Regions from separate parts of the Anabaena sp. UHCC 0399 genome, predicted to be linked through region 3. Evidence: predicted binding sites of a transcription regulator. Region 3 holds the regulator's gene; each other region holds the start of a gene.
The links. The regulator NtcA, encoded in region 3, controls nitrogen genes in cyanobacteria. The targets are predictions, from matches to a motif close to TNTGTANNNNNNNNTACANA.
Positions count from the first base shown of each region.

Region 1: the regulator NtcA is predicted to act here: its motif matches at 2,462-2,481, upstream of VB693_RS13130 (Glu/Leu/Phe/Val dehydrogenase).
Region 2: the regulator NtcA is predicted to act here: its motif matches at 1,531-1,550, upstream of VB693_RS05320 (DUF3155 domain-containing protein).

Region 1 covers NZ_JAYGGZ010000021.1:5,647-9,907, forward strand. Annotated here, with positions in the region: gene VB693_RS13120 (carotenoid oxygenase family protein) at 1-1,020, shown strand, start outside; gene VB693_RS13125 (cytochrome P450) at 1,081-2,406, opposite strand; gene VB693_RS13130 (Glu/Leu/Phe/Val dehydrogenase) at 2,565-3,854, shown strand; gene VB693_RS13135 (ABC transporter ATP-binding protein) at 3,926-4,261, opposite strand, start outside.
Region 2 covers NZ_JAYGGZ010000006.1:119,376-123,636, reverse strand. Annotated here, with positions in the region: gene VB693_RS05325 (HAMP domain-containing sensor histidine kinase) at 1-1,298, opposite strand, end outside; gene VB693_RS05320 (DUF3155 domain-containing protein) at 1,579-1,896, shown strand; gene VB693_RS05315 (cofactor assembly of complex C subunit B) at 2,452-2,985, opposite strand; gene VB693_RS05310 (PadR family transcriptional regulator) at 3,217-3,564, opposite strand; gene VB693_RS05305 (DUF3611 family protein) at 4,245-4,261, shown strand, end outside.
Region 3 covers NZ_JAYGGZ010000069.1:12,212-16,472, forward strand. Annotated here, with positions in the region: gene VB693_RS26300 (pre-16S rRNA-processing nuclease YqgF) at 1-199, opposite strand, end outside; gene VB693_RS26305 (DUF3084 domain-containing protein) at 212-1,678, opposite strand; gene ntcA (global nitrogen regulator NtcA) at 1,851-2,522, opposite strand; gene fabI (enoyl-ACP reductase FabI) at 3,043-3,819, shown strand; gene hisB (imidazoleglycerol-phosphate dehydratase HisB) at 4,105-4,261, shown strand, end outside.

The sequences.
Region 1 (4,261 bases), on a different contig from region 3:
TACTTTAATGGAGTTTTGTCTGAGGGCGAAGCTTTTAGCGCACATCCTCGCATTGACCCTAATTGTATTCAAGATAATGGCTCACCTTGTCTAGTCAATTTTTCTATTAAACCGGGACTATCTACTACAATTACAATTTTTGAATTAGACCCAACAGGTAAAGTTCTCAGGAAGCAAGCTCATAGTGTTTCGGGATTTTGTTTCATTCACGATTTTGTCATTACTCCTGAACACTGTATCTTCTTTCAAAATCCTGTCGTTTTTAATCCTATACCTTTTGCTTTGGGTATACGCGCAGCTGGGGAATGTATCAAATTCCAGCCGAATCAACCGACGCGAATTATTGTTATTCCTCGCTTTCCAAAAGGGGAAAATACAGGAGTAAAAATTCTGGAAACACAAGCAGGTTTTGTGTTTCACCACGTTAATGCTTTTGCTCTAGGGCATGAAATTTATGTTGACTCCATTTGCTATGATGCTTTACCAGAAGTAGAACCAGAAAGCGATTTTCGTCAAGTTGATTTTGATGCGGGTTCTCCTGGTCAACTCTGGCGTTTCCATCTCAATCTTCAGAATGAGACGGTAGAACGTAATTTAATTGAGAGTCGTTGTTGTGAATTTCCCAGCATACATCCTGACCATGTAGGACGCACTTACAAATATATTTATATAGGTGCAGGTCATGCAGAAACTGGTAATGCACCATTGCAAGCATTACTAAAAATTGATTTAGAGTCTGGAGAAAGACAACTTTGGAGTGCTGCGCCGCGTGGGTTTATGGGTGAGCCGATTTTTGTACCGCGTCCAGATGCTGAAACAGAAGATGATGGCTGGTTGCTAGCTTTAGTTTATGATGCTGCGCATCATCGCTCAGATGTGGTGATTTTAGATGCTCGTGATTTAGCAAAAGGTGCGATCGCCTTTGGCGGGGCGAAGCCCATCGCTCGACTTCATCTCAAACATCATATCCCCTATGGTCTACATGGCAGCTTTACCTCTCAGGTATTCGCGCCTATTTAGCTGAAAGTCACCCCAGTTGATTCAACAAACTGGGGTAATGGTTTAGCCTATACTCTGACCCTAAATATGCTGAAAGTTTACCTTTAGCTGATCACGGGGATGAGGTGCGGGAATCATCACCAAATCCAGGTTTTGATCTGGTATTAGTTGCCAATCATACTCACGCAGCAAGAGGGCTGCAAACAACTTCATCTCCAACTTGGCGAACTCTCTACCCAAGCATTCACGCACTCCACCACCAAAGGGGAGATAGCTAAAAGGTTTTGTTTTATTCTCTATGCGTTCTGGACTAAATCTTTGTGGATCAAAGCTTTGAGGGTCAGTATATATATTGCTGTCTTGATGAGTTCCACCAATTTGATAGAGAACAGACCAACCTTCAGGAATTAAGTAGCCATTGAACTCACATGATTTAATTACATCCCGAAAGCCACCACCCACAGGCGGAATCACGCGCAAGACTTCCTTGAGTACCTGGTCAAGATAGGTCATCTGATTGAGATGTTCTATAGACAAAGGTTCGGTAATATTTAGCTGCTGTTGTTCTACACGGGCAGTTGCTAGAATTTCTGGATGCTGGGCTAATAGTAAACAAAAAGAAGCGATCGCTGATGTTAAAGTTTCATGACCAGCAAATAGCAGTAATAGCACTTGGTCTTTGAGTTCCGGTAAACTCAAGCTATTTCCCTCTTCATCTTTGGCTTGTAACAAAATTCCTAAAGCATCTTCACTAGAACTAGGTTGTTGTTGACGCTGTAGCACGAGCTTTTCAATTTTTGCTAGTAGTTGCTGACGACAACTTAACCCCCGTCCAAACTTAGTCCAGGGTAAGGATATGGGAATTGTAAACAGGCCTTCACACCATTCCTCAAACAACTCAGCCAATTGGCGATCGCTGGTTGTATCTGTTCCTATGAGTAACTTACAGGCAACATCAAAAGTATACTGTCTGAGTTCGGGATACCACGTTAATGTACCCAGACTCTCCCATTTATGCAAATAAGTCTGAGTAATCTCTGCCATTTTTGTCACATACCCAGTTAAAGCCCTGGGTTGAAAGGCTTGTGATAACAGCTTACGTCGCTTCTGGTGTATACCTCCTGTCTGTACTGCTAATGATGCTGGCCCTAATAAAGCCTTGGTACTAGCAGGCCAAGTGGCAGAAAAATATTGATTCTCATTGGTTAGCAGAAAACGATTGGCTTCAAATCCGATCATTAACACTGTAGGACGACCAAACAAATGCGTTTTGAATATCGACCCGTATTGCTGCTGTCGCTTTTTAGTAAAATTGGCATCGCGTAAAAAGCTAATTGTCTCCCCAATCATAGGCAGACCCAATTTGCCAGGCGGTAAAGGTGGCTGCTTATTATACTTAATGTTCATATTAATTTCTCCAACTATTTATTAACAATTTTGAACTAAATTGGATAAAAATAAAAATGTAACAAAAACTACAAAAAATCTATATTTCCCGAAAACGCGGGATAAGCTAGGCATATATGTATCCGGTTCGCCAAAAACCGCGATTAGGAGAAAATCTTATGGTGTCAACCCCTATCATTCCTTTAGAAGCTGCTACTCCAGCACATATTTGCCCATTTGACCAAGCTTGTAGTTATTTAGAAGCAGCAGGGAAAGAATTAAGGTTAGATCAAGGTATCTTGGAAATTCTCAGTCACCCACGCAAGGTAGTGACAGTTTCCATTCCCGTAAAGCTAGACAATGGTGATATTCGGGTATTAGCAGGACATCGAGTACAACATTCTGATGTTTTAGGCCCCTACAAAGGCGGAACTCGATACCATCCGGCTGTTACACTGCGGGAAGTATCGGCTTTAGCTATGCTGATGACTTGGAAATGTGCGCTGTTGGGTATACCTTATGGTGGTGCAAAAGGAGGTATTGCGATCGACCCACAAAATTATAGTGTGGGCGAATTAGAACGAATTACTCGCCGCTATACTAGCGAATTAATTAAAGATATTGGCCCCTCAGTAGACATACCCGCACCAGATATGGGAACTTCCGCCCGTGAAATGGCTTGGATGATGGATACATATTCAGTGAATGTGGGTCATTCTGTACCCGGAGTTGTCACAGGTAAGCCTCTATCTATCGGCGGTTCACTGGGACGAGAAATGGCCACCGGACGCGGTGTGATGATTATCGTCCGGGAAGCATTAGCAGATATGGGCAAATCTCTAGAGGGAATGCGAGTAGTTATCCAAGGTTTTGGGAATGTGGGAGGCGCAGCAGCGGAATTACTCTACCAAGCCGGAGCAAAAATCATTGCTGTTTCCACTGCTACAGGTGGGGTTTATTCATCTCATGGTCTTGATATTCCCGCATTAAAAGCTTATGCTGCCGAAAATCGTAAAAGTGTAGTAGGTTTCCCACAAGCATCAGCTATTAGCAATGCAGAGTTACTGACTTTACGCTGTGATGTGTTAATTCCCGCCGCCTTAGAAAACCAAATTACAGCAGAAAATGTCCATCAAGTGAGAGCGCAAATTATTGCAGAAGCAGCTAACGGGCCAATAACACTGGAAGCAAACCAAGTTCTAGAGGCGCAGGGTGTAACTGTCCTACCAGATATCCTAGCCAATGCTGGTGGTGTAGTAGTAAGTTACTTAGAATGGGTGCAAGGTCTTTCGTACCTCTTTTGGGATGAAGTACGTGTCAACCGCGAAATGGAACACTTGATGGTGCAAGCATATCATCACGTAATCCAACAGTCCAAAGTGCGGCAAGTTCCCCTCCGGTTAGCAGCGTATACTCTGGGAGTCGGTAGAGTTGCTCAAGCCTTAAATGACAGGGGTCTATATCCTTAACATCCAACTTTTTCTGACAAAGTAGAGACGTAGGATTGCTGCGTCTCTAAAAGGTTTCTGGATAACCTCTACTATTCCTTTATTCCCTGGGGAAAAACCTTCACAGCATCACCTACGATGGATATCTGCACTCGTGTACCTACGGGTAATGCCATATCTGTTGTTGTCCGCACATGAATTTCTTTACCAGAAGGAGTTTGCAAACAATATTGGTACTCGCGCCCTAAAAACCTGCGGGTGCGGATAAATACAGGGGCATCGGTGGCTGGTGTTAAAATCAAGTCTTCTTGGCGGATCATAATTTCGCCTAAATTGTTGATGTAATTAGCTGGTAACTCAAAACAACCAACTTCTGTTTCCCAGACATTACCTTGGCGACTGGCAGATAGAAAATTAGCCTGGGTGAC
Region 2 (4,261 bases), on a different contig from region 3:
GTTCCTGGCGCATTTGGTGTAGCGATCGCCGAGTTGATAGCCGGGCTGAAAACTTCTATTTGTCCGTGCATCTGCTCAATTAATTGTTTAGCGATCGCTAATCCCAAACCTGTGCCGGGAATTTCTGTTTGGGCTTGCACTCCTCGATAATGTCTTTCCCCTAGATGGGCTAAATCTTCGGGCGGAATACCAGGGCCAGTATCACTAATTGCTATGCCTTGAAAATTAGCTTTTTCTTGCCCTAATTCAATATAAACCTTACCGCCTGAAGGAGTATACTTGAGTGCGTTATCAATGATATTACTCAATACTTCTTGTAAGGATTTAAGATTAGCTCTAACTAACGGTAAGCCCTGAGGAACTTCCAATATTAATTCTAGATTCCTCTCTTGAGCGATCGCTTGAGCAGAAACTAGCAATGGTGTTAATAATTCAGCCAAGGAGAAATCAGTTGCTTTGTCTCCTGTGCCTGGTAGTAATAATACTGGTTGAGATTCTTTTTGTACAGTAGCTTCTACAAATGCTTCATTGTCTGGTAGTGAAAGAAGCTCTGAATCCAGATTTGCCCAATCTATCACCTCATCAAATTTTTGCAGCAATTCCGTCAGGCGATCGCTTTCCCTGACGATATTGTCTCCCACATCCCGATTTATATCTCCTGGTCGCAACCGCTTTAATAACAGTTTGCCAAAGGTGCGTAAGGCAGTTAACGGGTTACGGAACTGATGTAATAAGTTATCTAACAAATCTCGCTGTTGTTCTTGCAAAATTTGCTGTTGATGCAGTTGTTGTTGCAACCAGGCTCGACGTTGATCCAATATACAAGCGATCGCTAATGTTTGCCCAATGGTTTGAATTTGGTTCTGTTCAGGTTCACTCCACGGGCGATCGTCTCTACCTGTCACCAATAATCCCATCATCACACCCTCATGAATTAAAGGAAAGACAAATTGATACCCACTCAACAAAAAGTCTTCTTCTAATTGCGGTTGTTCAGTTTGGGGTGTTTCTGTGGTTGGTGCTGGTGTCAATAAATTTCCTTGTTGCTGAGGCAGTGCCAACAAATTTCCTATTTGCAGTTGTTTGCTGGCTGTAGCCTCAAAAATTTCCTCTCCTGGCAATATTACTGCGGTTTCTGGGTAAACTACTACAGGAATGAGTTTTGTCTCACCTGTGGGAGACTCTACCAATTCTTGGGTTAAATAAACCACGCTTAAAGATGCTCCCAGCCCTTGGGTCAATAGTGCTATTTGCTCTCGGCATAGAGCAACAAAATCTGAACTGGCAGACATTAACATTTTTCAGCTCTTGCTCAGGATCACAGAATTTGAGAGAAGATAAAAGAAAATACTTTGTTTTCCCCCATTATTTAATAAAGCTTAACTAAATATTTTCAGTAATAGTTTTCACTAAAGGATTATTTACTTTTTCGCTCTCATTTAATCTACTGTCAATAATAATATTTTCGCTGTATCAAAAATTAAAAAACTATTGATCTTTTGAACTAGAACCTATATAATTACGACGGATTTTGTAGCTATCACTACAATCTATAGCTTGAAAGAGGAGGAAAATAGGTTGGCAAGGAGACGCAAAAGAAAGAGTCGTCGTCGCCAAGAAGGACGGCGTATTTTAGAACATGTGCCTCAATATAGCATCGAGAGCGGCGAAGAAAAACCTGTGACAGCAGCCAGAAAATTCATTCAAGCTGAAGGTATCTTGCCACCAGCATTGCTACTCGTAAAGCGAAATGAACACACAACAGACCGCTATTTCTGGGCAGAAAAAGGGCTGTTTGGCGCTCAATATGTGGAAGAGAACCATTTTTTGTTTCCTAGCCTGCGGATACTAGAACCTCCCGTAGGTTTAGAGCCAGTGGCTGTGGGCAGTCGCTGAGTTACAAATGGTTATCTTACGTGTTGAGTGCAACTTCTGACAACCATTTAACTGGCAAAGATGCTCAGTTTATGCAAAGTTTCCATTTTTTTTAAGTTTGTAACTGATTTGCCAGTAAATTTGGACCAAGTACATGGGCAATCAACTATAAACCAAGGTTTTTGGTTTTTATTGATTTCTATTTGGTCGCATCCTACACAAGGGAGTCAAGATAGAGCAAAAAGCATCCAAAAGCGAGAGTTAAGATGTACTTTCATCTTCTGGATTGCCCACAAAGCTCTGCCAGCACATACTGATTTCTCCTACGACATAATGTCGTAGGAGAAATCAGTATCCGAATAGGTATCTATCTAATTCCCTATTGTTTATCCGGTTGCTCGACAGGTGCAAAATTCTGTATTTTAAAACCAGAGATTTAGCACCAACGGCAACAGGAAAGTTGTCAAACACTCAACATTTAGCCTAAACATTCAGGTCATCAGGACGCATCGAACATCAATTACTAGTACACCAGGGCGTAAAAAGCCTATTCTATAAGCTTTTTGACTTTTGACCCTAGGCATTGCCAGGCTTGAGCTGCAATGTTTTCTGTAATTCAGCTAGCTCATCACGATGAGCTGTCACAGTAATTTTGCTAAAAGAAACTTGATCTTTAAAGTTTGGTTCAAGTTTGAGCAACACTTTTTCAAGTCTTCCCGCCTTTTGCCAATAGAAAAAACCACTCAAAGGTGAAAGTAGTAACAGCCCGAAAAAAACTAGGCTGTATTGAGGAAAAAGGAAAGATAGAACCAATGATAAACAGACAAGACCAACAGCAGCTAGCAGAGTTAAAAAGACAGCTAGAAAAATGCTGGGCTTGACAAATCCTTCAAAAGCTACTAAGTTTTTTGACTTGTCTATCTCTACTACTCGGTAAGAGCGAGAGCGAAAATAATCTTGTAATTGAGGCATGAAGACTGCTTCATCTTGCTCAGATATCAGCTGTGTTGTTTGTGTCCTGTCTTTAGTCGCAGCACGAATAAAGAAAAGCAGCCCAACCGATAATAACAAGGTTAGCAGTAACGTGGATGGCAAAATAGCAGTATCCATAATGGGTTATGACTGTTTAACATCGAGGAGATTTATTCATTATTAATTATCAACGCCAGTTAATATAATTATCCGCTTTGATTTTTGTATCCCTTAGGGGAGCGTAGCCATACTTGCTTGCGTAGTCAGGGAATAGGGAGTAGGGAATAAGCATTTTCGAGTTTTCGAGTGATGTTGACTATACTTCTACACCCCTAGACATTTACCTAACTAGCGACTTGGGTTATTTAATTACTTTATCCTCTGAGTTATGTAATCTTGCCAAAGCCGAGCCAAATCGAGTGATTGTCCTTCCCATTCTGGGGAAATTTGGTACATTCGCCTAGGCCGACCTCGACCCTCCAACTTCTTCCAATACCCATTAATAGCATTATGGTCTTCGAGAAATTTAATGGCACTGTAAAGCACAGTGTCAGAAAGCCGATAGGTGGGGTATTCAGTTTCTAATTGTTGAATCAACTCAGTACCGTAGGATTCCCCTTGTAGCAACACATCCAGAATGTAACAAATTGCTAGTTCTTGGCAGAGATAAGTTGGCGGAGGATTCTCAAAGAATTGATATATATCCTCAATTTTCATAATTTAGTAAATGGCTAAAAGTATGCCTTAGGGTGGAATTTACATCTTTGTAGCCAGTATACGCTGCTACTCTAATCCGAGTAAGTATATAGTGCTACCTAGACAGAATTTCCTAAGTGTAAACATCAAAATGAGAACCCACGATTAGAAATCAGGGAAAATAACAAAAGTTTTAGGAGCGTGAAAATAAAACGCTCCCAGCCTAGCTTTAATTAGTGTTGTGAGGAGCAATCAAGACAGTAGATTTTTCTACTACCTTTGTTTTAAGTAATGCGGAGCTGGTTAGAACTGCTTAAACGTAAGATGCTATCGAAAGAATTTTACAGGTAAAATGTCTTTTTGTCTGTAAATCTGGAAAAGTTAACCAATACTTTTTTAAAAAATCAACATTTTAGTGCAAATCATCAAAAAATTGAGCAACTAATGATGATATGGTGGCAAGCTCAAGACCTGTAGACAGGCTCAAAATATGCAACACTGAGATGTCTAACCTTGAGATATTCGTATCTCATCTGGTAAGTGTAGTATTAACAGGGCTGACACCAAAATGGTAGGGATATAGGGGTGTGAGTGTAAAAGATTTGATCACTAACATTCTTGAGCCTAGGCTTTCAGCTATCGTTACCTGTGTGTAAGTCATCCATAAAATCAGTAAGTGCCTAGCAGGTTGGTGATTCAGTATGTCACAAAACTCCGA
Region 3 (4,261 bases):
TTTGGTTACCCATTACCAGCAAGGAAACGGGAAACCTTTGACGTAGGTTATTAATGGTAGCGATCGCCTCACGAGAAAGCACAACTTGATGATAATGCAATTGCCGATCTAATCCCATCATGGCTACACCACATTTATCTTTACCGGGATCAAACCCTAAAATGACTGGTTGTGTTGGGGAAAATTCACTAAAAGTCATAATAAATTTTTATTAAGTACTTAAAACAACTTTGCCGTTTTGAATTGCTAATAGTTTTACTCTCAAAGGCCCAGCCGTGTAAGTGTCTTCTGCTGCTACTGCTTTAATTTCTATGGGTTGCCCGAATTGTCTCAATAGAGCAACAAAGCGAATAAACGTACCATCAATTTGTACACCTTCGACAATACCCGAATTTCTAGCACGAAATTGAGATGCTGAAATTAATAAATCTAATCTTTGCCTTAATTGGTATGAGGTCATAGTTTTAGCATCGGCGGTAGTTGTCGCCAATACCTCACCTTCAGAAAATACTAAGACATTTCTAGCTGTATCGGCGAAAAATTCTATCTGCTGTTCCCCCCTCACATAATTGCCAGCTGAGAAAATTCTCACTACGTATTCTCGACCATCGTTAATTTGTTTGATCAGCTGCTCAACTCTATCTGGAGTTACACGCAGCAGTTGTGTATTAGCAGCAGTTCCAGGTTCAGCTAATTCGATGCTAGCATTGCGATTGGCTTCTTGCAGTAGTTGCACAATTACTTGTTGGGCAGTAGTCGTTTGGTTAACACGCACTACAGCCGCCGCAATAACTTGACCCCGAACTAAAGCCAATTTACCCAAGCGTAAGTCACGATATGACTGGTAATATTTTTCCAGTCTCGCCACTTCCTGTTCTAGATAATCCTGTTGTCTTTCCAATTCTTTGAGTAGAGATTCCCGTTTGGCAATTACCTGTTCTCTTTGGGTAATTTCTAAATTGCGATTTTGGATGAGTTTATCTAGTTGGGCAATTTTTTGATCGCGTTGTTCTATGGCTTGTTGACGGTTAGCCAGTTCGCGATCACGTTGTTCTATGGCTTGTTGACGATTACTCAGTTCCCGATCGCGTTGTTCTATGGCTTGTTGACGGTTAGCTATTTCGCGATCGCGTTCGGCAATTGCTTTTTGGGCTTCTATATACAGCCGTCTACGTTCTGTCTCTAGTTTGGTAACAGCTATCTGTAGTGCTTTCCTTTGATTGTAAACACTTTGGAGTTCAGCTATAGCTTTTTGATACTGGTTTTGGGTGCGCTGGAGTTTAGTTTGGGTTTGAGCTAAATCTTGCTGCGCTGTAAATTTTTCTTTTTTGGTGGTTTCTAATTCCTGATTGGCTTGGTTGCGTTCAGCCTCTACCTGACTTTTTTGATCTTCAGCAACTTTGAGTTGTTCTCGTTTTTGTCGGAGGTCTTTTTGAATATCTTCTAACTCAAATACCCCTTTCCGTAAGCCTTCATCAGCCAAAAACAGAATAGCTAGGGTTGTGGCTGCTGTCAGTACACCACTAAAAATCGTTACCACTACAGCCGTGTTTTTGGGGCGAAGCTTAAAGAGAGAGAGGCGTGCTTTGCCAACTCTTGTGCCGATGCGATCGCCAACAGTGGCAATTACGCCTCCCAAAATTAAAATTGCTGCGATGAGGATGTAGCCGGTTGTCATCTTCAGCTACCGAAATGTTTCCAGATACAGCCTACTACTTTCAGTCATTGTCTGGGGAGGATGGGGGGGTCGGCAATAGCTGAAATTACTCAAGATTTTAGATTTAATGCCAACTATTGAGTGTTATCTAAAGAAATATAACACGCTCCACCGCCCCTGACCCCAATGGATTTTATGTGAACTGTCTGCTGAGAGTCACAGGTTTATGCACAGTAATCTTCTTTTTGTGAATCGAAATCATCTTTTTCTCACGCAGATCCCCTAATAATCTGGTAACTGTCACGCGCGTCGAACCAATTGCTTCTGCGATCGCTTGATGAGATAACTTCAAATCAATTGTGATCCCATCTGCACAAGGAATGCCAAAGTCACGACAGAGAATCAGTAAAAAACTAATCAACCTCGAACCCATGTCTCGGTGCGCTAAGGTTTCAATCATCATCTCTGTTTGCAAAATCCGCGAAGATAAACCCCGCAGCATCAACATTGATAATTCAGGATTTTCCTTGAGTGCTTGCTCTACTTGTTCAATTGGTGCAGACAGCAATTCTACTGGGGTAAATGCCACCGCATGGTAAAACCGATCAGATTTATTGCCCGTCAATAAAGACAGAACGCCAAAAACGCTATTTTCCCGCAATAGTGCAACTGTAATTTCTTCTCCTGCCTCATACACCCTGGAAAGCTTGACTGCGCCTTTCAAAAGAAAATAAACTCGTTCGGCAGGATCGCCAGGAAAAAAGATCGTTTTATTTCGTTCAAACGTTTCGACAACTGGTGGAAAAGCTCCAGTTGCCATCTGGCGAAAAACATTTGCTAGGGCCTTATCTTGTGTCACGATCATCTCCCTTCCCCTACCCAATGCCGGAATAACAAAAAAGTGAAAACTAATTACCTAAGAATACACCTGAAAAATCAATAAAGCACCGTTAACCTTGCTGTACTTTACTATACTTAAACCCATAACTTCATAGTTATTTGTTTATAATGATACCTAATTTCTGCTATTTTTAGCTAGCAGTTCTTGATAGATACTTCTGCTTGCTATAACCATCAGGTTTTTTCTCTAAAAACTTAAGTAATCTTGAGAATTTCTTAAGGAATAATATGTATTTTAAATCAAAAAAACACATTTACTAATTATTATTTTTGCCCATCATGTATAAAACAAATACAAACGTGCCTCAGATTCTAGTATGCTCATGAAGGCAGGAGTCAGGAGGTAGGGTGCAGGAGGCAAGAGGTAAAAGGTAAAAGAAAACAATACCTAATCCGCAGTTCCTTATCCCCAGTCACTAGTCCCCAGCCACCAGTCACCAGTCCCTAGCCTCTATTTTCATAAATCGCTTACATCAAGGGTTTCTATGCTGAATCTGAATGGAAAAAACGCTCTGGTAACGGGTATTGCCAATAACCGCTCTATTGCTTGGGGGATTGCCCAACAACTACACGCGGCAGGAGCGAATCTCGGCATTACCTATCTACCAGATGAAAGGGGCAAAATGGAGAAGAAAGTTGCTGAACTAGTAGAACCTCTCAACCCCAGTTTATTTGTTCCCTGTAATGTCCAAAACGACGAACAGATTCAATCTACCTTTGAGACAATCCGCGACAAGTGGGGACGACTAGATATTCTGATTCATTGTTTGGCCTTTGCTAACAAAGATGATTTAACTGGAGATTTTAGCCAAACTTCTCGTTCTGGCTTTGCTACAGCTTTAGACATTAGTACCTATTCACTTGTGCAGTTAAGTGGTGCAGCCAAACCATTAATGACAGAGGGGGGAAGTATCATTACCCTGACATATTTGGGTGGCGTGAGGGCAATTCCTAACTACAACGTTATGGGTGTGGCTAAGGCAGGATTAGAAGCTAGTGTGCGTTATTTAGCATCTGAACTCGGCCCTCAAAATATTCGCGTTAATGCCATCTCTGCGGGGCCTATCCGCACCTTAGCATCTAGTGCTGTTGGTGGCATCTTAGATATGATTCACCATGTCGAAGCCGTCGCTCCTTTGCGGCGTACTGTCACCCAAACAGAAGTAGGTAACACGGCGGCTTTCTTGGCTAGCGATTTATCTAGCGGTATCACAGGACAAGTCCTGTACGTGGATTCAGGATACGAAATCATGGGAATGTAATACGATTTGGGAAAGGGGCATATAAATTCAAAATTCAAAATACTCTACGAGAAGCAAGCTACAAAATTCAAAATTGTACTCCTCTGGAGAAGCAAGCTACGCGCTAGCGTCACGCAGTGAATAACTTGTGTCCCCAATCCCCAATCCCCAGCTTTTCAATGAGTGGATTTTAGATTATTCAATCCAAAATCTAAAATCCGTCTTGAAAAGTTTCCTACGGCGGGAAACCCGCCTACAGAACTTTCCGCAAAATCTAAAATTCCTAGTCCCCAGTTCCCAACCTCTATGCAAATCAGCGATTATCCCCAAGTTAATTTCTCCTCATCCTCTCGCGTTGCCTCAGTACATCGCACTACTGGTGAAACTGATGTGCAAGTTACTATCAACCTAGATGGTAGTGGCATTTGCCAAGCTGCCACAGGGATTCCGTTTTTGGATCATA